4 regions of the Paraburkholderia agricolaris genome follow, and region 3 is predicted to be linked to each of the others. Evidence: riboswitches for the same ligand, from Rfam matches in the RefSeq annotation. Region 3 holds a riboswitch; each other region holds the start of a gene.
The links. A riboswitch is a leader RNA that binds a small molecule or an ion and turns the genes downstream of it on or off. The one in region 3 is predicted to bind cobalamin.
Positions count from the first base shown of each region.

Region 1: linked by a shared signal. The riboswitch ahead of cobG (precorrin-3B synthase) and the one ahead of cobW (cobalamin biosynthesis protein CobW) in region 3 are both predicted to bind cobalamin.
Region 2: linked by a shared signal. The riboswitch ahead of GH665_RS10010 (HoxN/HupN/NixA family nickel/cobalt transporter) and the one ahead of cobW (cobalamin biosynthesis protein CobW) in region 3 are both predicted to bind cobalamin.
Region 4: linked by a shared signal. The riboswitch ahead of GH665_RS33890 (TonB-dependent receptor domain-containing protein) and the one ahead of cobW (cobalamin biosynthesis protein CobW) in region 3 are both predicted to bind cobalamin.

Region 1 is NZ_QPER01000002.1:1,769,680-1,777,013, forward strand. It holds gene cobJ (precorrin-3B C(17)-methyltransferase) at 1-358, opposite strand, end outside; gene GH665_RS29300 (precorrin-2 C(20)-methyltransferase) at 355-1,086, opposite strand; gene GH665_RS29305 (precorrin-8X methylmutase) at 1,087-1,713, opposite strand; gene cobG (precorrin-3B synthase) at 1,706-3,154, opposite strand; cobalamin riboswitch at 3,238-3,416, opposite strand; gene cbiE (precorrin-6y C5,15-methyltransferase (decarboxylating) subunit CbiE) at 3,501-4,745, shown strand; gene GH665_RS29320 (cobalt-precorrin-6A reductase) at 4,759-5,481, shown strand; gene cobM (precorrin-4 C(11)-methyltransferase) at 5,528-6,256, shown strand; partial or broken gene GH665_RS29330 (polyamine ABC transporter substrate-binding protein) at 6,276-6,428, opposite strand; gene GH665_RS29335 (rhomboid family intramembrane serine protease) at 6,510-7,334, opposite strand, start outside.
Region 2 is NZ_QPER01000001.1:2,208,402-2,215,735, reverse strand. It holds gene GH665_RS10015 (alpha/beta fold hydrolase) at 18-926, shown strand; cobalamin riboswitch at 1,263-1,408, shown strand; gene GH665_RS10010 (HoxN/HupN/NixA family nickel/cobalt transporter) at 1,444-2,499, shown strand; gene GH665_RS10005 (DUF2946 domain-containing protein) at 2,704-3,084, shown strand; gene GH665_RS10000 (hypothetical protein) at 3,188-4,114, shown strand; gene GH665_RS09995 (copper resistance CopC family protein) at 4,115-4,492, shown strand; gene GH665_RS09990 (DUF190 domain-containing protein) at 4,700-5,068, opposite strand; gene GH665_RS09985 (DUF190 domain-containing protein) at 5,223-5,597, opposite strand; gene GH665_RS09980 (AraC family transcriptional regulator) at 5,844-6,668, opposite strand; gene GH665_RS09975 (FAD-dependent oxidoreductase) at 6,779-7,334, shown strand, end outside.
Region 3 is NZ_QPER01000002.1:2,043,798-2,051,131, forward strand. It holds gene GH665_RS30495 (vWA domain-containing protein) at 1-230, opposite strand, end outside; gene GH665_RS30500 (magnesium chelatase ATPase subunit I) at 224-1,288, opposite strand; gene cobN (cobaltochelatase subunit CobN) at 1,285-5,085, opposite strand; gene cobW (cobalamin biosynthesis protein CobW) at 5,092-6,192, opposite strand; cobalamin riboswitch at 6,388-6,667, opposite strand; gene GH665_RS30515 (cobalamin biosynthesis protein) at 6,817-7,278, shown strand; gene cobO (cob(I)yrinic acid a,c-diamide adenosyltransferase) at 7,275-7,334, shown strand, end outside.
Region 4 is NZ_QPER01000002.1:2,815,795-2,823,128, forward strand. It holds gene GH665_RS33880 (LysR family transcriptional regulator) at 1-698, opposite strand, end outside; gene metE (5-methyltetrahydropteroyltriglutamate--homocysteine S-methyltransferase) at 842-3,160, shown strand; cobalamin riboswitch at 3,229-3,430, shown strand; gene GH665_RS33890 (TonB-dependent receptor domain-containing protein) at 3,779-5,710, shown strand; gene lpxA (acyl-ACP--UDP-N-acetylglucosamine O-acyltransferase) at 5,789-6,583, opposite strand; gene GH665_RS33900 (efflux transporter outer membrane subunit) at 7,031-7,334, shown strand, end outside.

The DNA.
Region 1 (7,334 bases), 270 kb from region 3:
GCGGCACAGCCAATTCAGCCGCGATCTCACGTGCCATCACGTTGACGCCTGCAAGGCCGCCGAGCAATGGCACGACCGCGCTGCCATCTTCCGCCACGGTCAGTACCGGCGGCTCGACGCCCTTGTTCGACAGCAAGGGCGCGATGCAGCGAATCACGATACCTGCGGCGCAGAGCGCAACGATCGGCGTGCCGCGCGCATAAAGATCGCACAGATGCGCGCGGAGTTCCGTATACGAGACGTCAGCTTCGACGCGCCCCTGCAAGGCATGCACCTGGGAACCGGCATACAGCGTCTGGATACGCCGTGCGGTTACCAACGCGCCCGCGCCGAGAATGACGATGGCGGGCGGCGTCATCCTTGCCATTTTTCCCCCGGCACCACAAGCAGCGAGAAATACGGCGAGGCCATCGGGTCGACTTCGTCGAGGGCCACAATACGTTGATTACCCATGGTCGCGCGTTCGACGTAAAGCGCCCGATGCGCGAGCCCTAGTTCGACGAGCACGCGCCGCACCTTATCGAAATTACGGCCGAGTTTCATGATGACCGCGGCGTCGGCATCGGCGAGGCGCCGGCGCAATTCGTCTTCGGGCAACACGCCGGAGAGCACCGACAAACTCTGATTGCGATACACCAGCGGCGCGCCCAGAACGGCCGCACCGCCGAGCATCGAACACACGCCGGGCACGACTTCGGCCTCGAAACGCGCAGCAAGGCGGTCGTGCAGATACATATACGAGCCGTAGAAAAACGGATCGCCTTCGCAAATCACCGCGACGTCGCGGCCGGCGTCGAGATGGCCGGCGACAATCTCCGCGGCGGTGTCGTAGAAGTCGGCGATGATCGCTTCGTACGAAAGCGGCGGTTCGAGCGCTTCGGTCGTGACGGGATACACAAGCGGCAGATGCTGCTGAGCGTCATGCAGATGCGCCTCGATGATGCTGAAGGCGTTGCCCTTTTTACCCTTCGCGACGAAATACGCGACCACGGGGGCCGCTTTCAGCACGCGCAGCGCTTTTAGCGTGATGAGTTCCGGGTCGCCGGGGCCGACGCCCAGGCCGAATAAACGTCCTCGCACGGTCATTTACTCGACCTCCGTCGCCAGCGCATTCACCGCGGCGGCCGCCATAGCACTGCCGCCGCGCCGGCCATGAATCACGACGTAGGGCACGCCGCGGCTATTTTCCGCCAGCATCGCTTTCGATTCGGCAGCGCCGACAAAGCCAACTGGAAAACCAAGAATCAGCGCGGGTTTCGGCGCGTCGTCGTCGAGCATGTCAAGCAGATAGAAGAGGGCGGTCGGCGCATTGCCGATCACCACGACGCTGCCGGCCAGATGCGGCCGCCACAATTCGAGCGCGGCGGCCGAACGCGTATTACCGAGTTCGCGCGCGAGCGCGGGCACGTCCTGATGCGTGAGCGTGCAGATGACTTCGTTGTTGGCGGGCAATCGTGCGCGCGTGATGCCCTGCGCCACCATACCGGCGTCGCACAGAATCGGCGCGCCTTGTGCCAGCGCCGTGCGGCCCGCGGCGCCCGCACCTGCGGAAAATTGCAGGTCTTCAATGACGTCCACCATGCCGCAGGCGTGGATCACACGCACCGCGAGTTTTTCGAGGTCGGCGGGAATGCGCGAAAGATCGGCCTCTGCACGTATCGTCGCGAAGGATTGGCGATAGATCTCCTGACCGTCGCGAATGTAATCAAGCATCTAAAGGGCTCCGGGCCGGGTAGGCCAATGAGTCGAGCATGTCGGCGGCCTGTTCGATCGTAAGTTGGTGCGCGACGCACGAGCCGAAATCCGGTTCGCCATTGCGTCGATAGAGGTCATAGAGGCCGGGCGCGGTGGCCAGCAGCGTGTACGGCGCGCAATAGGCCGCAGCGCATGAGCGCGGACAGCCGCTCAGATGAACGTCGACGCCAGCGGGCAAGCGATTCGCCAGAAGCAGTGCATCGGCCTTGGTATCGGCGAGGCTTTTTGCGCAGCCCGTGGAACCGGCGCAGGCGATCAGGTGTGTAATCGGCTGCGCGGGATCGCAGGCGAGACCTAGCGCGTTCATTTCCGCGAGCACGGCGGCCGCATGGTTTGCTGCGATATCGGGCAGCAGGACGCTTTGCCAGGGCGTGATGCGCAGCGTGCTGTTGCCGTGCTGTTGGGAGAGTTTGGCGAGGCGGTGCAAGGTGGCGGCGTCGAGGCGTCCGAGAGGCGGTTGGCCGCCCGCGTGCTGCAGGCCCACGACGCGTTGAGCGTGCGCGCCGAGCCGCAGCGTGGCATCGGCAGGCGTGCCGCGTTGCCAGTGTGCGAGCGACGCGTCGCGTGACAGCGGGAAATCGATGTACTGACGAGCGTGCTGCAAAACGGCGTCGATGGAATGCGCGGTAAGCAGATGACGCATGCGCGTGGCATCGGCGGCGGCCAGATCGAGGAACGTATGCAGCAGCGCGCGAACCAGGCCGGTGACCTGCGTAGGCAGTACGGCGCCGAGGGCGCCAGGTTTCGCGTTCGTCTCTCCAGCGGGGCAACCGGCCAAGCCGAACACAAATCGCACGCCGTCATCGGCTTGCGTCGCCGCCAGCCAGACATCGTGCGGATGATCGACTCTCGCAAGGCGCTCGCCGCCGTCGAGCAATAGCGCGAATTTGGGCGACAGCGCCGCGAAACGCGCTTCGGTTTGCAGCAAGGCAAGCAGTTCGGTGCAAAGGGGCCGCGTGTCGAACAGTGCAAATGGATCGCGCCCGGCAGTCGGACTCACCATCACATTGCGCACGTCGTCCGCCGAAGTCGCGAGCAGCAAACTGGCAGCATCTACCGCAGCGTTGGCTGGAATCGGTCCGACAGCCGGTCCAAGGCCCGCGTCGACGAGTGCCGCGATCAGTGCCGTTTCATGCCCGCCTTGTACAGCATGCACGCCACGCACCTGCAGATTCGCGCGATTGGTCAGCTCGATTACACCGCTTGCATGCCGCGTGCTGGCCTCGGCGATCGCGATGGCCTGTGCGGCGCTCAACTCACCGCCGGGCAGTTTGATCCGGCAGATCCCACCGTCGCGCGCGGCGACGATGCGCAGCAGCCCCGGACACGCCGAAGGCCGCAGCGCGAGCGCCGCGTCGGGTAAAACAGTGGAGGGCGAAGCTTGATTCAAGACGGACACCGGGTTGAGCGTCGCGCGATGGCCCGAGCGCCGCCCTTACGGGCATTGCTGCGGCATCGGTACACCCCGCCCGATGGTGGCTGGCACGAACAGTCTGGCCGGCAGGTCTCCTGGCTGGCAGGTCATCGTCCGCCGCCGCCTTCCCGGTCGAACCAGTGGCGCGCAGCGCAGGCGGACTCGCTGCATACAGTTGCGGGGGCAGCCACAGCGACACTGTGTTCCCTCTTCGGCCCCGAAGGGCACCGGCGGCTGTATTATGCCTTTTTTCGAACAGCACAACGAGGCTGGACGCTTTGACCGGCGTGGCACAGCGCAATATTTGACGATACAGAATGAGGATGGATGCATGCCGGCGTGGCTGACTGTGGTGGGCATAGGCGATGACGGCTTCGCCGGTTTGGGGCGGCCCGCGCGGCGTGCTTTGCTGGAAGCGTCGGTGGTTTATGGCGGCGAACGTCATCTGGCGATGCTGCCCAGGCGTCTGGCTGCGCGCCGGACGGCATGGCCGAAGCCGTTCGATCTTGCACCTTTGCTGGCGGAGCGTGGTGGGCCCGTGTGTGTGCTGGCGAGTGGCGACCCGATGCTGTTCGGCGTCGGCGCCACGTTGGCGCGGCAATTGCCGACCGGTGAATTGCGGGTGCTGCCGGCGCCGTCGTCGCTATCGCTAGCGGCTGCACGGCTGGGCTGGCCGTTGCAGGATGTGGCCACGGTTTCGCTAGTGGGGCGGCCATTGCCGGCGCTGAATGCCCATTTGTACGACGGCGCACGCGTGTTCGTTTTGAGCGCTGACGGGCGTACACCCGCAGCGCTGGCTGAGTTGCTGAACGCGCGCGGTTTCGGCGCGACCCGGATGAGCGTGCTGGAACATTTGGGCGGCGACCTGGAGCGGTGTATCGACGGACGCGCCGACCAGTGGTCCGCGGGCGACGTGGCGGCGCTGAACCTGGTCGCGCTTGAATGCCGTGCAACGGAAGGCGCGCCGCGTTTGCCGTTGACCACCGGCTTGCCCGACGACGCCTTTCGCCACGACGGCCAGTTGACCAAGCGCGACGTCCGCGCGATCACGCTGGCGCGCCTCGCGCCGACGCCTGGCGAACTGCTCTGGGATGTCGGCGCGGGCAGTGGTTCGATCGGCATCGAATGGATGCGTGCGCATCCGGGCTGCCGCGCAATCGCGATCGAAGGACACGCGGAGCGTCAGCGGTTCATCGAACACAATCGCGATGCGTTGGGCGTGCCGGGTTTGCAACTGGTCGCCGGCCGCGCGCCCGAGGCACTGGCAGGATTGGCCGAGCCGGATGCCGTGTTCATCGGCGGCGGTGTAACGGTGGCGGGTGTGCTCGATGCGTGCTGGGCGCGTCTGCGCGAAGGCGGGAGACTGGTCGCCAATGCCGTCACTTTGCAAGGCGAGGCGGCGCTCGCGGCATGGCGGGAGCAGCATGGCGGCACGCTGACCCGCATCGCGCTGGCTGAGGCTCAGCCGCTCGGCGGTTTCGATACGTGGCGTCAGGCGTTGCCGATTACGTTGCTGGAGGTCACAAAACAGGCCAACGGCACGCACGGCGCGTCCGGCAACTCACCTCAACCATAGTCGGAGCCGTGCAATGAAGCGCGTTCTGCTGCTCGGCGGCACCGGCGATGCTTTGCGGATCGCCAGACAACTCGGTCATGAGCACGTGTACAGTCTCGCGGGCCTCGGCAAGGTGCCGGACGATCTGCCATGCGCGGTGCGTGTGGGCGGCTTCGGCGGTAGCGAAGGGATGGCGCGCTATATCGCGGACGAACGTATCGACCTGGTGATTGACGCGACGCATCCGTACGCCGCGCAGATTAGCGCCAATGCTGTGAAAGCGAGCGGCGTGGCGCGCGTGCCGTGTTGGGCACTGCGTCGCGAAGCCTGGCAGCCGCAAGCCGGCGACGACTGGCGCATGGTCGGCGATTGGGCCGAGCTTACGGCGGCGCTCGCTTCGTTCAAGCGGCCACTTTTCACGCTCGGACGCGAACCGCTTGCGCATCTCGACGAAATCCCTCTGCGGCAATTCTGGACGATACGTTGCCTCGACGCACCCGAAACCCATCCGCGTGCGCGGATTCTGGCGACACGCGGGCCGTTTACACTCGAAGGCGAACGAGCGCTGTTCAGCGCGGAAGCCTTCGATGTCATCGTCAGCAAAAACAGCGGGGGTAGCGCCACCGAAGCGAAACTCGAAGTCGCGCGCGAACGCGGCTTGCCGGTCGTGATGCTGCGGCGCCCTGAATTGCCCGCGGTCGATCGCGAGTTTGCAAGCGTGGCCGACTTGCTGGAAGCGTTGCGAGTCTCGACTTGAATGGCACATGCATGACATTCCGGCCAATCGAATCATGGAGTACTGAATGACGGTGTTTTTTATCGGTGCGGGTCCGGGCGACCCGGAACTGATCACAGTAAAAGGGCAACGCCTCGTGCGCGGCTGTCCGGTGATCCTGTACGCCGGCTCGCTGGTGCCGGCCGCTGTTTTGGACGGCCATAGTGCGGAGCAGGTCGTGAATACCGCCGAGCTCGACCTCGATCGGATCGTTGATTTGCTTAAGGCCGCACACGACAAAGGCCAGGACGTGGCGCGCGTGCATTCCGGCGACCCGTCGTTGTATGGCGCAATCGGCGAACAGATCCGCAGGCTTCGCGAACTCAATATTCCCTACGAAATCGTGCCGGGCGTAACGGCAACCGCGGCTTGCGCGGCGACGCTCGGCTGCGAACTGACGCTGCCCAATATTTCGCAGACGTTGATCCTCACGCGTTTCGCCAGCAAAACGACCATGCCGGAGGGCGAGCAACTCGCCGACCTCGCGAGACATCGCGCGACGATGGCGATTCACCTCGGCGTGCGTCATCTGGCACGCATCGTCGATGAGTTGCGGCCACATTACGGCGGCGATTGTCCAATCGCGGTGGTCTATCGGGCGAGTTGGCCGGATGAGGAGAAGATCGTCGGTACGCTCGACGATATCGTGGGCAAAGTGCAAACGACCTCCATCGAGCGTACGGCGCTGATTCTGGTAGGGCGGGTACTCGCCGCGGACGGGTTCACTGAGTCCACGCTGTACGCGAAAGGCGCCTGATTCGCGCGGCGCCGACTTCTTATCCTCCGGTTTTTAGCTGCGCCCACAGCCTGCCTTCCAGGCGCTTGATCGGGGCAGGCAAAGGCTTGAGCAGAAACAGCGTTTTCAGCACGGAATCAGGCGGGTACACGGTCGGATCGTTGAGAATTTCCGGCCGCACGAATTTGCGCGCGGCCAGGCCGGGACAGCGATTGATGGATTGATGCATCGGCAGATGCCGTCGCACATCCGGGCAAACTCGTCCATGTCTGTTTCAGCGTGGTGGACTGCCGGTCGCCGCGCCCAGCTTCTTGACCAGCGCTGCCTGTTCTTTCGAATCTTGGCTGAGCGCGCGAAGCGATGCCGTCGCAACCGGATCGTTATCTTCAGTATGCGAGAGCATCACGGCGCCGGTTCGAACGATCCGGCGATTGTCGTCGAGATAGCGCAACATGGCCTGTCTTAGCGCGGTGCGCGGCGAGCCATCGGGCAACCGCGTGTTCTCGACCGACGTATAAAGCGCCTCCCATTGCGGGAGGATATCCACAAAGAGCTTGTTGGAAGCGGCGTCTCTTTCTATTTGCGAATGCATTTTCATGTGTTGCCATGCACGTGTGTCGTCGATCGCGTGTTTCTCCTGCGCACTCAATTCGACCAGCAGCTTCGAAAACTGAATCTCCTCGCGTTTGGCTTTGCTGACGTGCGTCAGCGGATAGGTCAAGGCGCCCAGCGTGACGCATGCCATGAGCGTGGACAGCAATGCGCTCCTGAACGAGTGCCGCTCGCGCGCTGCATTGTCCAGCGGTCTTGCCAGCAGCGCGCCGATCAGCAAACCGCCGACGAGACCGCCCAGGTGCGCGGCGTTGTCGGTGCCCCGATGCCGGAAGCCGTCGAGCAGGTTGATGACGATGAACACCCACATCGCGCTACGATTGCGCGCGGCAATGCTGGCGGGCAGTTCTTTGCGAAAGCGCAGCACGAAAATCAGCAAGCCACCGGCCACGCCGAAGATGGCGCCGGACGCGCCGGCACTGTTGATGGTTGGATGCGCGAGCACGCTCGCGATACTGCCGGTCAGTCCGGCGAACAGATAGAGCGC
Region 2 (7,334 bases), on a different contig from region 3:
ATCATGAGGAATATGCCATGCGCGCCCGAATTTTCAGTAACGTGTTGATTGCCGCAGTCGCGGCGAGCACCCTCCTCTCGTTCGTACCCGCGGCGGCCGCCGGTTCGACGAACTACATGGTTGCATCGAAGGACGGGGTCAGGCTGGCGGTTCAGGAAACCGGCAACCCCAACGGCCCGCCGGTCATTCTGATCCACGGTCTGCTCGGCAGTCGTCTGAACTGGGACCCGCAGGTGCAAAGCCCCGCATTGCGCCAGTACCGGATCATTACGTACGATCTGCGCGGCCACGGTCTGTCGGACAAGCCAACCGGCGCAGTGCCGTATCACGACGGCCGCCGCTGGGGCGACGACCTCGCGGCGGTGATCAATGGCTCGCACGCGAAGAAACCCGTCGTGGTCGGATGGTCGCTTGGTGGCGTGGTGATATCCAACTACCTCGCAGCCTATGGCGATCGCGCCATCGCCGGCGCCGTGTACGTGGATGGTGTGGTCGAACTGACGCCCGGCCAGCTCGTGGCGCACCCCGAGGTCTACCGGGACATGAACGCCCCGGATCTAAAGACGCATCTCGACGGCGAGCGCAGCTTTGTCGGACTTTGCTTCAACCGGCGGCCAGATGCCGACACATTCGCCCGGCTGCTCGCCAACGCCGCGATGGCGTCCTGGGACATGCAAAGAGAAGTCCCTACGATGACGGTGTTCGCCGCTGAGGGTCTCGGCAACGCGCATGTGCCATTGCTCTTCCTCTACGGCGGCAAGGATTCGCTGGTCGATACCCACGCGACGCTTGCCCGCGCCACCGCGCTCAATCCTCGCATCGTCAGCAAGGTGTACGCTGAATCAGGCCACGCGCCGTTTATTGAGGAACCCGATCGTTTCAATCGCGACCTGGCCGAGTTCGTCAGAACGGCTACCGGGCAATGAAGACCGAGGTGCTGCCCGCCCTTGTGCGTTTGCCTCGCGGCGAACCGTCTTGCGGATGCCGGATAAGCGCCCCGGCGTAAACGATTCTGCATCCGCATGCACCGCCATGACGCCCAGGCCCAGCCGTTGCGCATGTTGCGCCAGACAGGTGCATGCCGGCAGCACATGGGATCGTTTGCAGGATCGGCTGAAATCCCCATGGCAACGGCATTCTCCGGCTGTTTGGATCGAAGGTGGCATGACTCTTGTGCATGTTTCTCAAACTCTCAGACAAAAGCGGATGCGGGATGCACGAATATCGATTACGACACAAACCATACTTGCCGCTCGACGCGCGCGCATTGTATAAGCGTCAGGCATCACCTTGTCAGGACGGAAAGTGAAGCCGGTGAGAATCCGGCACGGTCGCGCCGCTGTATCCGGTTGGGCAGTTTCACGATTGCCGAACCGGGAGTCAGACCTCTTGTCGCCCTGCTTCTACCTCAAATGGGACGCGCTCCTCCCAAGGACCTAACCGATGATTTCTCAGTTTGCAAAAGTTTTCAGTGACTCGAGTACGGAGGTGCGAAGCAAGCTCTTCGGTATCTACAGCCTGTTAATCGCGATCAACGTGCTCGCGTGGATCTGGGCCGTCGTGGCATTCCGCAACCATCCGCTGCTGCTCGGAACCGCGCTGCTGGCCTATGGTTTCGGATTGCGTCATGCCGTCGACGCCGATCACATCGCCGCAATCGACAATGTCACGCGCAAATTGATGCAGGAAAAGAAGCGGCCTGTGGCAGTGGGCTTCTTCTTTTCGCTTGGCCATTCAACGGTTGTCGTGCTCGCGTCCGTCGCCGTTGCGATTACTGCGTCCGCCATGCAAACGCGTTTCGATCACTACAAGGAAATTGGCGGAATCGTCGGAACCCTGGTGTCGGCGCTGTTTCTGTTCGCGATCGCGCTCATGAATCTGATCATTCTCAAGTCGATCTATAGCGCGTGGCGTCACGTCAGAAGCGGCGGCAAATATGTCGAAGACGATTTCGACATGCTGCTGGCGGATCGCGGGTTTTTGTCCCGGCTCTTTCGCCCGCTGTTCCGCCTGATTACGCGCAGCTGGCACATGTACCCGCTGGGCTTCCTGTTTGGCCTGGGATTCGATACGGCAACCGAAATCGGATTGCTCGGGATCGCCGCAACCCAGGCGTCCAGGGGTCTCTCTCCGTGGGCGATCATGGTGTTTCCCGTCCTGTTCAGCGCCGGCATGTCGCTGATCGATACGCTTGACGGACACCTGATGTTAGGCGCCTACGGCTGGGCCTACCTGAAACCGATCCGCAAAATCTACTACAACATGACCATCACGCTGGTGTCGGTCATCGTGGCGGTTGTGATCGGCGGTATCGAAGCGCTGGGGCTGATCGCCGACCAGTTGAAGCTGCAAGGTCCGGTGTGGGATGCCATCGGCACGCTCAATGATAATTTCGGAACCCTCGGCTACATCATCATCGGCATCTTCGTTCTCAGCTGGGTTACATCAGTCCTGATCTATCGGGCAAAGCGTTTCGACGAACTGGAAGTAAGCCGCTAACGGCACGCGTCAGTCCGCCTCTGGATTCGAGCGGACTGACCGCATTGAACGCGTGACCTCACACACTCGTAAGCCGGTTGTAACCCCACATTAAAATTAGTAATAGCGCTACATTGGACATGTGAAACCTTGTATCTTTGGCTGAATAGCCGCGTGGCATAATCAGCGCCTCGCTCTTACCTGTCTGCGTGCTCCGTCCTCAGCATGTTTCGCTCGCGCCTCCTGAAGATTGGCAACCTGCTCGGATTGCTTGCGATCCTGATGAGCACGCTTGCGCCAACGGTTTCGCAGGCGCTCGCGGCACATAACCGGCTGGGCGAAGCCCTCTCGAGCTACTGCACCGCCGAGCCGGACACCACACCGCTCGCGCATGACAGCAAGTCGTCGCACTCCTCAGCATTTCATTGGCAAGCGTGCGCGTACTGCGGCATGCTTGCTCACGTACCGGTATTGCCGGGCACGCCGGCGGTGTTTGCCGCCATGCAATTGGTCGCGCGTGCGCCGGTTGCCGCCACGCGCAACGCGCTCCACGTCCCCCTCTTCTACACCGCGGCCCAGCCGCGTGCGCCGCCTGTCCTTTCCTGAGTCGATCTGTACCTGAACAGAATCCGCGCTGCGCAAGCAGTCGTGGGGTGTCGCCGCACGCACGCGCGGCGCGGTATCAAGACAATTGGAGAAGGACTCAATCATGCGCAAGCTTTTCAAGCGGCACGCGGCGCCCGCGCGCGCCGCGCTGATGGCGGCGGCCGGCGCCGCCTGCCTTGCCGGTTCGCCGGCTGCTTCGGCCCACGCGGTCGTCGGCGATCGGGTGTTTCCCGCCACCTTGACGGTCGACGACCCTGGCGTCGGCGATGAATTCGACACTCAGTTCGGCCATGTCAAGACGCAGGACGACAACGGTGACAACATGAACGTCAACACCGTCTCCTACGAGTGGGACAAGCTGATCACAAATAATCTCGCGTTCAGCATTGCCAGCAACTACGTCACGCAGAACGCACCGAACGGCGGCTCGGCCAAGGGCTGGGACAACCTCACCGTCGGCGCGAAGTACATGATCTACGCCAATGCGCATCACGAATTCATGGCGTCGATAGGACTGCTCGCGGAGATCGGCGGCACTGGCGCAAAATCGATCGCGAATGCCTATTCCACGCTAACGCCAAATTTCTATTTCGGCAAGGGCTTTGGCGACCTGCCGGCCTCACTTGGCTACCTGCGTCCCTTTGCCGTGACGGGGCAGATCGGGCCGAACCTGACGACTACATCGTCCGACAATGGTCCGAACTCGCTCGGCTGGGGTTTGACGTTGCAGTACAGCCTTCCCTACCTGCAATCCCAGGTGAAGGACCTGGGCATCCCGCAACCGTTCAGCAACCTGGTGCTGGTCGTGGAAGCGCCGATGAGCACCTGCACGGCCGGCGCATGCGCCGGTCAAACCACCGGCACCGTCAACCCGGGCGTTCTCTGGCTCAACCGTTACGGACAGTTCGGTGTCGAAGCGCAAATTCCGGTCAACCACCTGAGCGGCAATCACGTGGGAGTGCTATTCGACGCCCATCTGTATTTCGACGACATCTTCCCCAACTCTCTTGGCAAGCCGCTCTTCAATTAAATGAAAACCTCTCTCCTGAACTCATTCACAGCACGTGGCCTGGTTGCCGCGTTCACGTTGACTGTCGCGCAACTGGCGCATGCTCACGCGTATCCGACCCATCAGGCGCCATCCGCCGGGGCCACGGTGACCACCGCCCAGAAGGACGTGGCGATCGACTTCGACGATGGTCTGGAACCGGCATTCAGCTCGATTACCGTGACCGATGCACAGGGCAAACCGGTGACGAGCGGCAAATCCGTGGTCGATTCGTCCAACAGGAAGCACATGTCGGTAGCGCTGAGCGCGCTGACGCCAGGCGATTATTCGGTCGCATGGGTGGCGGTCGCGGAAGACGGGCACCGTACCCAGGGGCACTACACCTTCACGGTGAAATAACGGTAGATCCGCGCGTCGTCGCGCGGATCGCAGTCGCCGCCACGCAGGACATCCGGTGCGCGATTGCGATGGGGCTGACCGCGAGGCAGCCCCTGACACAAGGTCCGTGTTTTCCGTGTTTTCCGTGTTTTCCGTGTTTTCCGTGTTTTCCGTGTTTTCCGTGTTTTCCGTGTTTTCCGTGTTTTCCGTGTTTTCCGTGTTTTCCGCCTATTCCTGCGAGCGTTTGAACACGGAAAAATGCTTCGCCGCTTTGTGCGGGACGTCGTCGCCGATCACACCGAACTCGATCGGAAAGCGTACGTAGAAAACGTGTACGTTTTCGGCGCGTACGATATCCAGAAGCTGCCCGGCCTCCTCTTCAGTCACGGCCAGAATGATCTGCACCGGCTGATCGTCGAGCCTGAGCATGTGCGCCGCATGATGCGAACCTGCGTGGCCAATACCTTCGGCGCAATTGATCACGGTTGCGCCATTGATACCGAGTTTGCGAACCTCGTGCAGCAGCCATTCGCATATAGTCTGATGACCGTGCCGCCTGTTCTGCTCTGTATAGAACGTCAGTTGATAGCCGTTCATCGCGTATCTCCGCCGCCCAACGGGTCATTGCGGCGCCAGGTTGTGCACGGACCGCCCGCCACCTTGCCCGACCGGGGCAGGCCCGGGCATCCACCGCTTGATTTATTCTAGTTCACGCCAGTAACCACGCGCGATTGTGCCGCGCAGCATCGCTTCAATCGCCGCCTGCGTGCCCGGCGTCGTGCTCCCCTCTACCCGTTCCCGCACTTGCGCCTGCGCCAAGCACTTCGTACTCGATAGGACAGCGCGTATAGAAGAGTTGAACACCGCCGTGCCGGAGGGTATCGAGCAGCGCATCGATGCGTGCATCCTCCGCAGCCACCGTGACCACGACGGGCTCGTCGACCAATTCAAAAAAGCGCGCCGCGTGGTACTTGCCACGCACATCGATGCTTTCGCTCACTTCGATCACCGTCGCGCCCTCAATACCGGCTGTTCTTGTCATCTCCAGAATCCAGTCGACAACGGTCATGCGACTTTTGCGGTGGCTTTGATTGGCTGCGAACATCGTCAATTGACTGCCTTTCATGAGGTGCTCCGGTTGGTTTCCGAAGGAGGCATGATCTGCCGCTGCGTGCCGGACGTGTCACGATCCGCATGGACATGTCGCGTAACAGCGCTGTACGGCCCCATTGCAATGATGATAGGCCATGGTTTGTGCCGCCACTACCAGCGCATCGGTTAATGGACTCACGAGTAGCGCCGCGGCGCTGGCCGGCTATCCGCTGTATTCATCGCCTCGCCTGGCTGGAAAAACCCTACGCTGTCCACCGCCCTAACCCACACTGCTGCGGTTCGAGAAATAGCGGCCGGGCGATTCGCCAAACGCCTTGCGGAACATCGCGATGAAATTGCTCGGGGTTGCGTAGCCGAGTGCATCGGCAACGTGCGCAACGGCATCTCCGTTTGCCAGCATTTCAAGCGCGAGCGTGAGGCGGCTCTGCTGGCGCCATTGCGCGAAACTCATGCCGGTCTGCGCCACAAAGTGTCTACGCGCAGTCCGTGCCGACAGACCGGCCCACATCGCGAGTTCGTCGAACGTCCTTTCATCCTGCGGGCATTCGAGCAGAAGGTTCGTTATCGCCAGAAGCCGGCGCTCCGTCGGCATAGGCAAATGAAGCGCTTCGCGCGGCGCCAGACGGATCTCATCGAGCAGCACCGCGACCACCCGTTCCTGCTCCGGCTGAAGTTGCTCCGCGCTGCTCCAGCTTGCCGCCCGGCGCACAAGGGCGCGCAACATCTCGCTCACCCCGACGACGCATGGCTGCTCCGGCAGACCCGCGGTCACGTCCGGTCTGATCATCACGCCCCAACCGCTCAGCGCACCGCTCACACTAGCCTCGTGATCGACGCCATGCGGAAGCCACCCGGCACGATGCGGCGGCAATAGCCACGATCCTCGCGCGGTGCGAAGGCGGACCAGGCCGCTCTCGATGTAAAAGAGTTGCCCGCGCACGTGGCTGTGCCACTTGTACTCCCGCGTTCCAAGCCGGAATTCGTTTCCAGGCTCATCGGCGCCCCAAAAGGCAAAAAGCGCCGGGCCATCCGCGCGTTCGCTCAGATCCGGAATGGGATCGATACCCTTGTTAAAAATGGCCATATTTCATTATTTATCGTCCGACCGTCATTATCATGCCAATCGGCTTGACCGGTAACCTTGTTGCATCTCAGGAGCGGAATGACCGCTCCGACTGGATTCCGGGAGCATAGATGCAGATGCGGCATGTTTCGATCGTCGGTGCGGGTCTTGGCGGCTTGTGTCTGGCACAAGGTCTAAGAAAGGCCGGCGTGCCCTTCGATGTTTATGAACGGGATCCGGCTGCGGAAAGCCGCACTCAGGGTTATCGGATCAGGATCGACGCTCACGGACAGCAGGCGCTATCGCAATGCCTCCCTGAGGACCTGTACGCGCTGTTCCTGCAAACTTGCGGCGCCGCTGGAAACGTTCAGTTTCTGAATGGCGATCTCGAACCTACTCCGGGACGCCCTGCCAGAAGTTGGCGGACCTCGGGCGTTGACAGCGATCCGCAGCCCACGTCGCCCGACCTCAGCGCAAACCGGCAAACCTTGCGAGAGATCCTGCTCAGCGGTATCGAGGATCGCGTTCATTTCGGCAAGTCGTTGCAGCAGTTCGAGGTCGACGGCGACGACGCCGTACGCATCCGCTTCGAGGACGGCACGCGGGCGGTGTCGACGTTGCTGATCGGTGCGGACGGGGTGAATTCGAGCGTGCGTCAGCAACTCGCGCCAGCATCGGAGCCGGGCG
Region 3 (7,334 bases):
GAACAATCGAGCACGAAGCAATGCAGCACGCCGCCCCGCGGCGCCTCGCGCACGAAGCGCAGATGCTCCGTGCGCAGCGCGTCCTGGCGCCTCGCGGCAAGCGTCGGCAGCCAAGCAATACGCTTGCCCGCTGTGCCTTGCAAACGGCCACGCAAACCTGCGCCAGCACCTTGCCGCCATCGAAAACCGCTGCGCGAGTCAGCGGCGGCACCCTTCCGATGGCTTAGCATTTTTTTGCGTTGAGCGGGACGACGCCTTTGACCTGCGCGACACCCGCGGGCTCCGGTGGCAAGTAACCCCAATCGTTATCGACGGCAGCGACACCTGGCATTGCCTCTTGCGAGGACCGCGAAGGCTCAGCATCCGCATTGTCAGCAGCCTGCTGCGGCACTTCGCGCTCTGGTGTCTCGCCACCCGCACGCGTCTCGCGATCGTGGCGCCGATGCGCCAGTACCGCCTCCGCAACCCGCCCGACATGCTCCGTCGTGACCGCAGCCGCCTGCTCCAGCGCCGCCAATGCCCGCGCTGCGCGCAGCATCACAAGATCGGCACGCAAACCATCGACCACCGCGTCAATGCATAGCGCGCTGACATGCGCATGCACGGCGTCGTCGAAGTCCAGTCGCGGCAACGCTTCACGCGCCGCACGAATCCGCTGGACATACGTTTCCTGTTGCTGCGTATAGCGAGCACGAAAACCCTGTGGATCGAGATCGAACCCCAGCCGTGCCTTGACGATCTGCTGACGCACCTGCGGCTCAAAACAGTTCTGCAACTCGACCATCAAACCGAAACGATCGATCAGTTGCGGCCGCAACTCACCTTCTTCCGGATTCATCGTGCCGATCAGCACGAAGTTCGCCTCGTGACTATGCGAAACACCATCGCGTTCGACCGTATTCACGCCACTGGCGGCGGCATCGAGTAACGCATCGACGAGCGCGTCGGGCAACAGATTCACTTCGTCGACATACAGCACGCCGCGATGTGCTTTCGCCAGCAGGCCAGGTGAAAAACGCACGGAACCATCGCGCAGTACGGTTTCGATATCGAGCGTACCGATCAAACGATCTTCGCTCGCGCCAAGCGGCAGATTCACCCATTGCCCTTCCGGCAGCAATTCGGCAAGCGCGCGCGCCGCGGTCGATTTCGCCGTGCCGCGCGGTCCGCTCACCAGCACCCCGCCCAAACCCGGATCGACGGCGGCCAGCAATAGCGCCTGCTGCAACGGCGTCTGGCCGATCAGCGCGGCAAAAGGAAAAATGGGTCGTTGGATCGCAGCGTTCATGTTTGCATCCCTTCGATCTGCTGCTCGCTTGCAAGCAGATGCTGTTCGACTTGCGCACGATAATCGCCGGGCGCCTGCCACAATCCGCGCTGCATCGCTTCGAGCAAACGCTCGCAGATCGAATGCAGCGCGTGCGGATTGTGTCGCTGCAAGAACTCGCGCGTATCGGCGTCGTTCAGATAAGCCTCGGTGACAAGCGCATATTGATGATCGGCGACCACGCGCGCGGTAGCGTCGTAGCCGTACAGATAGTCGACCGTCGCCGCGATTTCGGCCGCGCCTTTGTAGCCGTGACGCTTCACGCCATCGAGCCATTTCGGATTGACCACGCGCGAGCGGATCACCCGCGCGATCTCTTCATGCAGCGTACGCACGCGCGGCGCTGCCGGATTGCTGTGGTCGGCGTGATAAACCTGAGGCTGATTGCCCGCCAGATGCCGCACCGCGGCGACCATGCCGCCCTGGAACTGATAGTAATCGTTCGAATCGAGCAGGTCGTGTTCGCGGTTGTCCTGGTTCTGCAGCACGACATCCATCGCGGCGAGGCGTGTGCCGAACGCGTGGCGCGCTTCCTCGCCGGCGCTTTTCTGCGTGTAGGCATAACCGCCCCACGCCTGATACGCGTTGGCGAGATCGGCGTCGGTTTGCCATTGCTGCGAGTCGATCATGTCTTGCAGACCCGCGCCATAGGCACCGGGACGCGCGCTGAACACGCGCCAGCCGGCACGCTTGCGCGCTTCGGCGGCGTCCATGCCGCGCGCAATCAGCGCGTCGCGTTCGCGCAGCACACGCGCGCGGATCGGGTTCAGGTCTTCGGGCTCGTCGAGTTCGGCCACCGCCTGCACGGCAGCATCGAACAGATGCATCACGTTCGCGAAGGCATCTCGGAAAAAGCCGGATACGCGCAACGTGACGTCGATACGGGGCCTGTCGAATACCTCGATCGGCATGATCTCGAAGTCGGTCACGCGATGACTGCCCGGCGCCCACTTCGGCCGTACGCCGAGCAGCGCGAGTGCCTGGGCGATATCGTCGCCGCCCGTGCGCATGGTGGCCGTGCCCCATACCGAGAGGCCAATCGCACGCGGATAGTCGCCCTTCTCCTGCAAATGCCGTTCGATCAACTGTTGCGCCGATTTCAACCCGAGCGACCACGCCGCTTGCGTCGGAATGGCGCGCGTATCGACGGAATAAAAGTTGCGGCCGGTGGGCAATACGTCGGGCCGTCCACGTGATGGCGAACCGCTCGGCCCCGGAGGCACGAAACGGCCCTCGAGGCCACGCTTCAGATGAAGCATTTCCTGCGGACCGCAAGCGTCGAGCCGCGGCAATACATCATGACGCAGGCGTTCGATCACACGCTCGGCCTGCGGCAACGTCCCGTTCACGAGCGCCATATTGGACGCTTCATCGCCGCATACCTCACGCAACATGTCAGAGGCCAGCAGTTCCAGACGCTCGCGTGTATCGCCACAGTGCCGCCAGGGCGCATCGCTGACCTGCTGCAACACGTCAGGACGAGGACCGTCCCACGCCGCCGACCAATCCACCGAAAGCGGGTCGAACAGATGATCCATCTCCAGATCGCGCGCCAATGCATCGATCAATCCGGCCTTGCCGCCCTGGCCATCGCCGACCGGGAAGCGCCCCAAAGCCAGCAACGTATCGCGCCGCTGCACCCCTGCGGGCGATTGCCCGAACGTGTGCAAGCCGTCGCGAATCTGCGCTTCCTTCAACTCGCACAACCACGCATCGACACGCGTCAGCAGCACATCTTCATCGTCCTGACCGTTCGGTTCCGCGAGACTCAGTTCGTCATGCAACCGGTGCTCGACGATGGTTTCGAGAATCGTGCGCCTCAACAGCTTCGAGCGGCGCGGATCGACCATCAGCGCCTCATAGTATTCGTCGACCTGGCGCTCGAGATCCTGCAAGGGTCCGTAAGTTTCGGCGCGTGTAAGCGGCGGCATCAGGTGATCGATGATGACCGCCTGCGCGCGGCGCTTGGCCTGACTGCCCTCGCCCGGATCGTTGACGATGAACGGATACAGATGCGGCATCGGTCCGAGAATCAGATCGGGCCAACAGGCATCGCTCAACGCGACACTCTTGCCCGGCAGCCATTCGAGATTGCCATGCTTGCCGACATGCACGACCGCGTCGATGCAGAACTGATGACGCAACCAGAAATAGAACGCCAGATACGCATGTGGCGGCACGAGTTCGGCATCGTGATAGCTCGCGTAATCGCCCTGCTCGCGTGAACGCGAAGGCTGAATACCGACGAACACCTGCCCGCAACGCCAGCCTGCGATCATGAAGCGGCCGCGCCGCAACGTCGGATCCTGTTCGGGCGAGCCCCAGCGTGCGTTCAGCGCCTGGCGGGCCTCCGCGGGCAACGCGTTGAAGTACAGAAGGTAGTCGTCGAGCGCGAGGCTTTGCAACGCGGGCCGCAAGTCACGCACGACCGGATCGTTGGTCACGCCTTCGGTGAGCTGCTTTAACAAAGCGTCGCCGTCGGTCGGCAAGTCTGCGACGCGATATCCGTCGTCGCGCAACATCGACAGAATGCCGACCACCGAGGCCGGCGTATCGAGCCCCACGCCATTGCCAATCCGCCCTTCGCTCATCGGATAGTTGGCGAGGATCAGCGCGAGTTTCTTCTGCGCGTTATCGAGCGTGCGCAGACGGCACCAGCGACGGCTCAGTTCGGCCAGAAAGCCGACACGCTCCAGGTCCGGCTGATAACGGACCACATCGACCTGCGTGTGCGGACAACGATACGCGAGCCCCTTGAAGCTGATCGCGCGCGTGATGATGCGGCCGTCCACTTCCGGCAGCGCGATATGCATGGCGATATCACGCGAGTTGAGGCCCTGATTGTCCTTGAGCCAATCGTCGCGATTGCCGCCGCTCAGGATCACCTGCATCACCGGCGCGTCGCCGGCCAGCGCAAGCGGCTCGGGGTCGTCGATCGCGGATGCGGCGAATGCGGTCGTATTCAGCACCAGCGCGACGTGGTGTTGCGCGCACAACTGCTGCACGACTTCGCGGCTCATTGCATCTTTCAGCGACGTAATCGCGATCGGCAGCGGGTTCAGGCCTTGCGCTTCGAGCGCATCGATTAGCGCGTCGAATACGGCGGTATTGGCCGCCTGAAGATGTGCCTTATAGAACAGAATCGCGGCAACCGGCGCGCCCTCGCGCCAGCGCGACTGCCAGTCGGCCATCGTAGGCGTGTCGCGTTCCGGATGGTAGAGCGTCGCGGCAGGCAACGCGCGCGGCGGCGCAGGTTCGCGTCCCCAGCCAAATGAGCGGTACGCAATGCAGCGCAGGAACGCTTCGGCATTCTGCGGGCCGCCTTCACGCAGATAGCGCCATAGCTGATGGCACAAATCGGCGTCGGCGGTGCTGCGCGCGAGCAGATTCGGGTCTTCCTGCAGATCGCCCGAAAACATCGCGAGCGTCTGCTGCTTGCGCTCAGCGAGAGCGACGACCTGTTCGATTCCGTACGGCCAGTACGCCTCGCCGCCAAGATGATCGACCACCACCACGCGCGCATGCTGCAGCACGTCTTCGATATAGAAATCGACCGAAGCCGGCTGCCGCAAATACGTGACGTTCGCAAGCCGTACACTCGGAAACCCATCGCCCAAGCGGGGAAACACGCTCGCCAGCAGCGACAGCGTGGTATCGGCAGAACTGAGCACCACGATATCGGCAGGCTGCTGATCGATACGGATCACGCCTTGCGTATCGTCGACAAAACCGCCCGGCGTGGTGCGCAGCAGATGCATGAGCGCTTACGCCTGTTGCGGCTGGACGCTCGCTGCGACGCCCAGGGCGGCGTCGAGTGCCTGTTGCAGCGCGGCCTGGTCGAGGTCTTCGCCGATCAGCACGAAGCGGCTTTGCAGACCTTCGCCCACTTCCCCGGCTTGCCAGCGGCGGTCGAAGTAACTATCGAAACGACGGCCCACGCCCTGGATCACGAGGCGCATCGCCGCGCCCGGCAGCGCAGCGAAACCCTTGACGCGGTAAATCGTGTTCGTTTCGACCAGCCCTTGCAACGCGGCGATCACCGCCTCACGCGACGAAACATTCGCCTGCACCACCACCGAATCGAACTCGTCATGGTGGTGATCGGCGTCGTCAGCCGAACCATGGTGATCGTGGCGCAAGTGGATCGTTTCCTCCGAGGCCGCTTCGAGACCCAGCAGCGTATGCAGGTCGAGCTGGCCCATCTGCGCGCGTACGATCTTCACCTGCGCCGGAATTTCTTCACGAATAAGCGCTTCGACCGAAGCCTGATGCGATTCGTCAAGCAGGTCGGTTTTGTTCAGAATCACCAGATCGGCCGCCGACAATTGATCTTCGAACAGTTCGTGCAGCGGCGATTCGTGATCGAGGTTTGGATCGGCCTTGCGCTGCGCGTCCACCGCAACCGGATTGTCGGCGAACTGGCCGCTCGCCGCGGCCGGCCCGTCAACCACGGTAACGACCGCGTCGACGGTAAAGCTATTCTTGATCTGCGGCCAGTTGAAAGCCTGCACGAGCGGCTTCGGCAACGCGAGACCGGAGGTTTCGATCAGCACGTGATCGATCTGCTCGCGGCGCTCCACCAGCTTTTCCATCACCGGGAAAAACTCTTCCTGCACGGTGCAGCACAGGCAGCCGTTCGCGAGTTCATACAGTTGGCCTTCGGTTTCGACGCCGTTTTCATCGCAGCCGATGCCGCAACCCTTGAGGATTTCCCCGTCGATGCCGAGTTCGCCGAACTCGTTGACGATCACCGCGATGCGCTTGCCGCCCGCGTTCTGAAGAATGTGCCGCAGCAGCGTGGTCTTGCCGCTGCCGAGAAAACCCGTGACGATGGTGACGGGAATCTTGCGCATTTGAATTTGCATCGTGAGGTCCATCCGTAGGAGTTGCAGGTGCACGCCGGCGCGTTTGCGCGTTTTGTCTGTATCGGTCATGCAAACGGGGCCGCGCCCTGCAGGCAATAACGATAACAATGGCAAAACACGGGGACGAACAACGGCGTTGCCGGGGCAACAGAAAACAGAAATGCGGTCATGAACGCACCGCCGCATCCCCGCGGGGTCGTTCTTCGTCGTCTGGCCGGTATCCGGGCTGGCGAAAGCGCCGCTTCCCCTTCCCGGACGAGTGGTTTCTCGTCCAGTGGTCATATGCCGACGCGGCCTTGCGCGTGGACATCGAAGCCGGCTCCGCGGCGCCAGACAATCAATCTGGAACCGCATTTCGCTTACCGTTGCGGGGGCAGCACAGGTTAGCCCGGTCCATGGCAGGTGGGCACCCTGTTTCCCGTTTAACTGCATGCGCACGAGCGCGCACACGAGCACCAAAGTGCGTGCGAGTTTAGGCCGAGAGCCCCATGCCGTCAAGGAAACACGGGGTGTAGCAGGGCCTTTTCGCCATGCCGGCGCGACCTGCCGTGTGCTATTGTATGCGCGCGTTGGGTGCCCGCCCCTACGGGCCGCCTGGACCACCGCAACTCTCGCAGACCCTTCATGAAAACACTCAGCATCGGCATCGGTTGTCGCTTGCACAGTTCGGCTGAGCAGATCGAAGCGGCTGTGCGCGCCACGCTCCGCTCGCATACATTCGGCGAAATCGCTGCGATTGCCTCGGTCGACACCAAAGCCCACGAAGCCGGTTTGCTCGAATTCTGCACACGCCACGCGCTGCCGCTGAAGTTGTTCAGCCGCGCGCAAATTGCGGCGATATCCGTGGACGATCCGTCGGCGGCGGTGCGCGAACATCTCGGCATAGACGGCGTCTGCGAGCCATGCGCGCTGCTCGCTGCGGCCGGCGCGTTCGATGTGGCCGATGTGGCCGATGCCCACAACACGCGGCTGCTCGTGCGTAAAACCGTACACAGTGGCGTCACGGTGGCGATAGCCTCCTCGGGCAGCGCCCAGGCCGTCGGCGAACAGACAAATAACGACTCTCCAGAACAGGACCTGCAATGAAGACCGATCCCGAATCGCATCAACGCATGACCGAACGCCGGCGCGAAGGCCACGAA
Region 4 (7,334 bases), 770 kb from region 3:
CTCGCCACGAGCTGCATGATCGCGATGGTCAGTTCGGCGGTTCGCCGTTCGAGCTTGATCCCCGCCGGTTCCAGAATTTCGCGAATCAGGTCGATACGCGATTCCGGCACAGGATAGGTGATCAGCGTCTCGCCTTGCAGGTCGTCGGGACCGACGCGCCGCTTGTTGCGCAACCGGTGCTCATTGGCCATCACGACCTGTATCTCGAACCGGAACAACGGTGCGACGTGCAGATTGCGCCGCGTGGCGGGCTTCGAGCCGATCACCACGTCTGCCTTGCCCTCGTTCAGCAGTTTCATCGGGTCGGCATGGAACCCGGCGACCAGGTCGACTTCGACTTCCGGCCATCGCCGGCGAAATTCATCCATGACCGGCATCAGCCAGTCAAAGCAGGTGTGGCATTCCAGCACGATTCGAAGCTCGCCGCGCACGTCGCCCTTCAGGCGAACCAGATCGCGCTCGGCGGTGGCCACCGCGGCCACCGTGTCCCGCGCCAGCGCAAGCAGCCGCTCGCCGGCGGCCGTAAAACGCAGTCCGTGCCGGGTGCGTTCGAACAAGGACACCTCGTAGTGAGCCTCCATATCGCGGATCTGATGCGACAGCGCGGACTGGCTGAGATTGACCCGCTCGGCAGCGCTCACCAGCTTGTCCGATTCGGAGATCGCAATGAGCGAACGGAGATGACGCAGTTCAAGCATGGCACCGCCCGCGCCGGCCATGGCAGTACAGAAAAGGAGAGAAAAACTTGATATGAATGTGGTTCATATGATGATGAAAACATGTCGCTTGATGAATCATAGCGTGACTTGCACACTACGCGGCATTCACTCAAGGATTCCGCATGGCCCGCACTCACATATCTGGTTTTCCGCGCATCGGCGCACATCGCGAACTCAAGTTCGCCCAGGAATCTTTCTGGCGCGGAGAATCCGACGACACCTATCTGCGTGAGGTCGGAAAAGAGTTGCGCGCCCGTCACTGGGAATTGCAGCGCGCCGCCGGGCTGGATTTCGTCGCGGCCGGCGATTTCGCGTGGTACGACCCGATGCTGAACCTGACCGCCCTGCTCGGCGCGTTGCCGGAGCGCTTCGGCTTCGAGCCGAAGACCCTGTCGCTCGCCCAGTATCACGAACTGGCGCGGGGCAACAAGGCGCAGCCGGCTATGGAAATGACCAAGTGGTTCGATACCAACTACCACTACCTGGTGCCGGAACTCGGTCCCGACACGACATTCGACGGCGGCGTCGACTGGCTCTTCGAGGAAATCGACGAGGCACTCGCGCTGGATCTCGCGGTCAAGCCGGTGTTGATCGGACCCATCACCTATCTGTGGCTATCCAAAAGCCGCGTGGCGGGTTTTGACCGCCTGTCGTTGCTGCCCAGGCTGGTCATCCGTTACCTGCGCATTCTCGACACACTGAAAGCGCGAGGTATCGAGTGGGTTCAACTCGACGAACCCGCGCTCTGCCTCGATCTCGAAGCGGACTGGCTCGAAGCGTTTTCCGCCGTGTACAACGTGCTGGGCGACTCGGGCATCAAGGTGCTGCTGGCGACCTATTTCGACACCGCCGCCGAGCACGCGCCAACCGTCGCAAAGCTGCCTGTGCACGGTGTGCATATCGATCTGGTCAAGGCGCCGCAGCAACTGGAGGCCTGGTGCTCGGCGCTGCCGGCGGACAAGGTCCTGTCGGTCGGTGTCATCGACGGACGCAACATCTGGCGCGCCGATCTGGTTGCCATTGCCGCTTCGCTCAAGAGCCTTTACGCGCAACGCGGCGAACGGCTGTGGATCGCGCCGTCCTGCTCGCTGGCCCACGTGCCGGTCACGCTCGCGTCCGAAAAGAAACTCGATGCCGAACTCAAATCGTGGCTTGCCTTCGCGACCGAAAAACTCGATGAACTGAGCACGATTGCGCTGGCGCTGCATCATCTGGGCGCCGGGCTGCCGGGCGCCGGGCTGCCGGGCGCCGGGCTGCCGGCAGCAGCCGGGTCGGCGCTCGCGGCAGCAAGCAGCGCACTCGAGTCGCGCCGCCACTCCGGAGCGGTATTCAATGTGCTGGTTCAGCGGCGTGTCGCCGCTATCACCGATACCATGGCTAGCCGCAAGAGTCCGTTCGCCGACCGCAGCCGTGTGCAGCGTCACTCGCTCAAGCTGCCGCTCCTGCCCACCACGACAATCGGTTCGTTTCCGCAAACGCCGGCGATCCGGCAAGCTCGCGCCGCCCATCGTCGCGGCGAAATGCGCGCGCTTGAGTACCTCGAACGTATGCGAGCCGAAACGGCGACCGTCGTCCGGCGACAGGAAGAACTCGGGCTCGACGTGCTGGTGCACGGCGAAGTCGAACGCAACGACATGGTCGAATTCTTTGCGGACAAGCTCTGGGGGTATGCGCTCACCGAAAACGGATGGATCCAGAACTACGGCTCGCAATGCGTCAAGCCGCCGATCATTTACGGCGACATCTACCGGCCCGAGCCGATGATCGTGGACGCAGCCTGTCATGCGCAGTCGTTGACCGACCGCCTGGTGAAAGGCGTACTGACCGGACCGGTCACCATGCTCGAATGGTCGTTTGTTCGTGACGACCAGCCGCGCTCAACCACGGCGCTCCAACTGGCGCTCGTCATTCGCGACGAAGTCGTGGACCTCGAAAAGGCCGGCATCCGCATCATTCAGATCGATGAGCCCGCCTTCCGCGAGGGCTTGCCGCTGCATAAGGCGGATTGGTCCGACTACTTCGACTGGGCGACCCGGGCCTTCAGGATTTCAGCGGGCGGCGTCTCCGACGCCACGCAGATCCACACCCATATGTGCTACTCGGAGTTCAACGACATTCTGCCGTCGATCGCCGCGCTGGATGCGGACGTGATTACGATCGAGACATCCCGCTCTTCGATGGAGTTGCTCGACGGCTTCGGCGAGTTCGCCTATCCGAACGGAATCGGACCCGGCGTATACGACACCCATTCGTCGCGCGTGCCGAGCGTCGAAGCCATGCAGCGGCTGCTCGAACGCGCATGCGAGGTCATCCCCGCCGAGCGTCTGTGGGTCAACCCCGACTGCGGCCTGAAAACCCGGGGCTGGCCGGAGACGGAAGCCGCCTTGTCCAACATGGTGCTGGCCGCCAGGGCACTGCGGCAAAGGCTCGCAACCCAGTAAGCCAGACGTAATAACAACAGGAAGCGTACCGCCAACGCCGTAGTGATTGACGGCCACCACGACGCATCGGTACGCTTCGCGCTGATGGTTCCCGTTACCGGGATCAAAAGGGAACGCAGTACGAGCAGCCATGCTCCGAATCTGCGGCTGCCCCCGCAACTGTAAGCGGCGAGTCCGTGCCATTCATGACCACTGGAGCAGAGCACCGGGAAGGTCGGCACGTGACATTGACCCGTGAGCCAGGAGACCTGCCATCGAACCGAGGTCTGCGCAGCCGCACCGGGCGGGGTGTCCCGATGTGCAAGCACCGCTCTTGAGCGGTCGCCCGCTGCAAAGACAGCCCAAGCCTCAGGATCTGTCATGTCCACTGCTGTTCAACCCGGTTCCCTACAAGGGGAACCTCGCGCTGGCGCGTCATCGCCATTGATAGCGCTTTCGCCGCCTTCAGGATTGCCGCCTGGCCTGGCTCGTTCGTCCCCTATCGCATGAAGCGCTACGACGAACTGGAAGCCTGTTGCGCCAGACGTTAAACCTTTGAACGCGGCTAAACGGCCTGCTGGCCCCCTAGCCCCGTAGCCCTCTACCCACAGAAATCTGCAAGAACGAACACATCTCATCATGAAGTTCCGCCAACTCATCATCACCTCCGCCCTGACCGTCTCGGCATGGCAGGTTGCACAGGCCGCGGACGGCACGTCGTTGCAGCAGCCGGAGCAGACTCCGGCAGAAACCACGCTGCCGAATATTCTCGTCAGCGGCGACACGCAACATCTGCCGCAATCGTTCGACCGACGCTTCGCCACCACTCAGGTCCTGACGCGCGCCGATCTCGACCGTCTGTCGCCAGCCGATCCGAGTATCACGCAGGCCCTCGCCACGCTGCCTGGCGTCACCATTTCGCAAAGCGGCGGACCAGGTTCTTCCGCCGCGGTCAGCATCCGGGGCTCGTCGGCCAGTCAGGTCGCGGTGTTTATCGACGGCATCCGGGTCGGTTCCTCGACCACCGGGCAAGCTGCGTGGGCCGATCTGCCAACCTCCGCGTTCGACCGCGTCGAGGTGATCTCGGGACCGGCGGCCGCCTCGTTCGGCGCGGACGCGATGGGCGGCGTCATACAGTTATTCACCAACCATGCATCCAATCAGCCGAATCGGACCACGGTCTCGGTAGGCGGCGGTTCGAACAAGACCTTCGACACACAGCTCCGCACGTCGGGCAGTATCCCGTCCACGGGTCCGCTCTCCGCACTCTCGGGGCTGACCTACTCGCTCGGCCTGCACGACTACAACACTGCCGGGATCGATGCGACCCAGCCGTACGCCTATGGTCACGAGGACGGCCGCAATCCGTACCACGCGCAGGACGTGGACGCGCGACTCGGCTACGCACACGACAACTGGTCGCTCTCCGCGTTCGCTCTGTATCACAAGTCCGATCTGTCGTACGACAATGCAGGCGGCGCCGACCGGCAACTCGATCATCAACTGACGACGGGCCTCGCATTTCATCTGGACGTTACGCCGACCACCCAGTTCGACCAGTCGGTGGGCTACGCGACGGACCGCCAGTTCGTCTACGCGAACAACCCGACCATCCCGTCCGATGAGTTCGACTCGACGCGCTTAAGCACCACGACCTCGCTGACGCATCAGGAGCGCGGACTGACGCTGTTCGGTCTGCCGCTGTCCGGAGAGTCAAAAGTTGCGTACGACTTCAGCCGCGAGCTGGCGTTCCTGCCGGTGGATGCGCCTCAAGGTTTGCCGGCCCGCAACGATTCGTCTTTCTCGCTCCATCAGTCGGCCACGCTCGGCGCGCTGACGGTGTTCCTCGCGGGTCGCCACGACGTTGTCCAGGGGGTGTCGGTCAATACCGGCAATGTCGCCGTGGCCTATGCGATCACGCCGGTTTATACGGCGCGGCTTTCGTATGGCAATGCTTTCCGCCTGCCGACGTTTAACGATCTGTACTATCCGGGCTATTCGAATCCGAACCTGTTGCCCGAACGCAGCGACACGGTGGAGGCAGCGCTGGACGCGTCGACCTCGATCGGCACCTTCACGGCCGCCGTTTATGACACCCGGGTCCATGATCTGATCTCGTTCAACCCCGCGCTCAATATGCCCGTGAACATCGGGCGGGCGCACATCCAGGGCATCGATCTGTCCTACAAGGGCACCATCGGCAAATCGACACCGGTTAGTGTCGCGGTCGGCGTGATGAATCCGCAGGACGTCACCGATCAGACGTGGCTCCCCCGCCGTCCGCGCCAGACGATTAGTCTGAGCGTAGATCACATGTGGGACGAATTCCACCTGCACGCGCTCAGCACCGGTGTCTCGCTGCTTTATGGCGGCTCGACCTTCGACGACCAGTACAACACGACCTATCTGCCGTCGTACACGCGAGTCGATCTGCGCGCCGCCTACAAGATCAATTCGCACCTCACCGTCTCCGCCAACCTGTCGAACCTGTTTAACCGGCAGTACGTCACCGCATACGGTTACAACTCGCTCGGCCGCACGGCATTCGGCAAGGTGGCGTATACGTTCTAGGCGGAAACAGGCTCACGCTTTCTGTCGTCGGGCGACAATTCTCCCGACGACGTAGCCTGCGTATTGCCGCACAGGACCTTATCGAATCAAACCGCGAGTCGAGCGAGTCAGAAACTCGTAAAACGGTTTGACTTCGGCGTGAGCGGAGGCGATCTCCGCGATCTCCGGCTTCGCTTCATCAAGCGTCTTGCCACTCCGGTACAGCAGCTTGTAGGCATTTCGAATGGCCTGTATTGCCTCTTTGCTGAACCCCCGGCGCTGCAGCCCCGTGGTGTTCACACCAACCGGCGAAGCGTGATTGCCCTGGGCAATCACGAACGGCGGTACGTCCTGGGCGATGCCCGAACAGCCCCCCACCATGACGTGCGCGCCGATAATGCAGAATTGATGAACCGCAACCATCCCGCCAATAATTACGTAGTCGTCCAGAATTACGTGACCGCCTAGCGTTGCATTGTTTGCCAGAATGCAATGGTTGCTCACGATGCAATCGTGGGCAACATGAGCGTTGACCATCAGAAGATTGTCGTTTCCAACCCGGGTAATGCCGCCACCCTGGACTGTGCCGCGATGGATCGTGACGCTCTCCCGGATTCTGTTCCGATCACCTATTTCCACCAGCGTCGGCTCGCCGGCGTACTTCAGGTCCTGGTTGTCCTCTCCAATCGTGGCGAACGGGTAGATGATGTTGTCCCGGCCAATGCGGGTATGGCCGCTTACGACAACGTGCGACTTCAGTACGGAGCCTTCACCAATCTCGACATCGCCGCCAACGCAGCAGTAGGGGCCAATGCGAACGCCGGCACCAATCACAGCGCCCTCTTCAATCACCGCGGTCGGATGGATGACAGCCGTTTTATCGATCACAAACATAACCTCTCAGGAATGCCACTCTCGTGGTCTTGCAGTTCAGATTTAATGCCGGAGCAGCGAGCCCCAATTCATTTCAGCGATCGATTATATGGGTCTTTATTGGCGCTTGCCGATCGGCCATCGGAACCTCTTATCGCGCCATGCGAATATGAATGTGAACGACTTTGCCAGCGTCGCAATCCACCTCGCGGGTTCCGTATTCGGCCAGCCCTCAGAGCCCCTTCCTTACAGATTGCTGTCTGAAAGCTCGTCGAGCGAACTGACTACGTGATCTCGTGCATCCCGCGCGTCACGTGCAGCAATCGGCCATGCTAGGCTACGCGTAGATTTCTTGCCGCATGGTATAAATTCCGCCGTCAGGACAAGAAACATCGAAGTTCGGGTGGTCCGCATAATCCCATCCGCTCCCCTCGCTTAAGCTAAACGCAGGCGATATAAGGTGGATCGATGATCGACGTGAACCAGCGTATTGTCGGGCGGCGGCGCCTGTACGTCGTGCTTTGCGGCTGCGCCGCGGTGACCGGCTGCATGGTCGGTCCCAACTACCGCACGCCTGCCGCCCCTGCTACGGACACGTACACCGCCACGCCGCTGCCCGAGCAGACGGCCTCTTCTCCGGGGGCTGCCGGCTTACCCCAGCGCTTTGTGCCGGGCGAGGACATTCCCGCGGCCTGGTGGGCGCTCTTTCATTGCGAGCCGCTCGACACCCTGATCCGCCAGGCCATCGTCAACAGCCCGAACATCGCCGCGG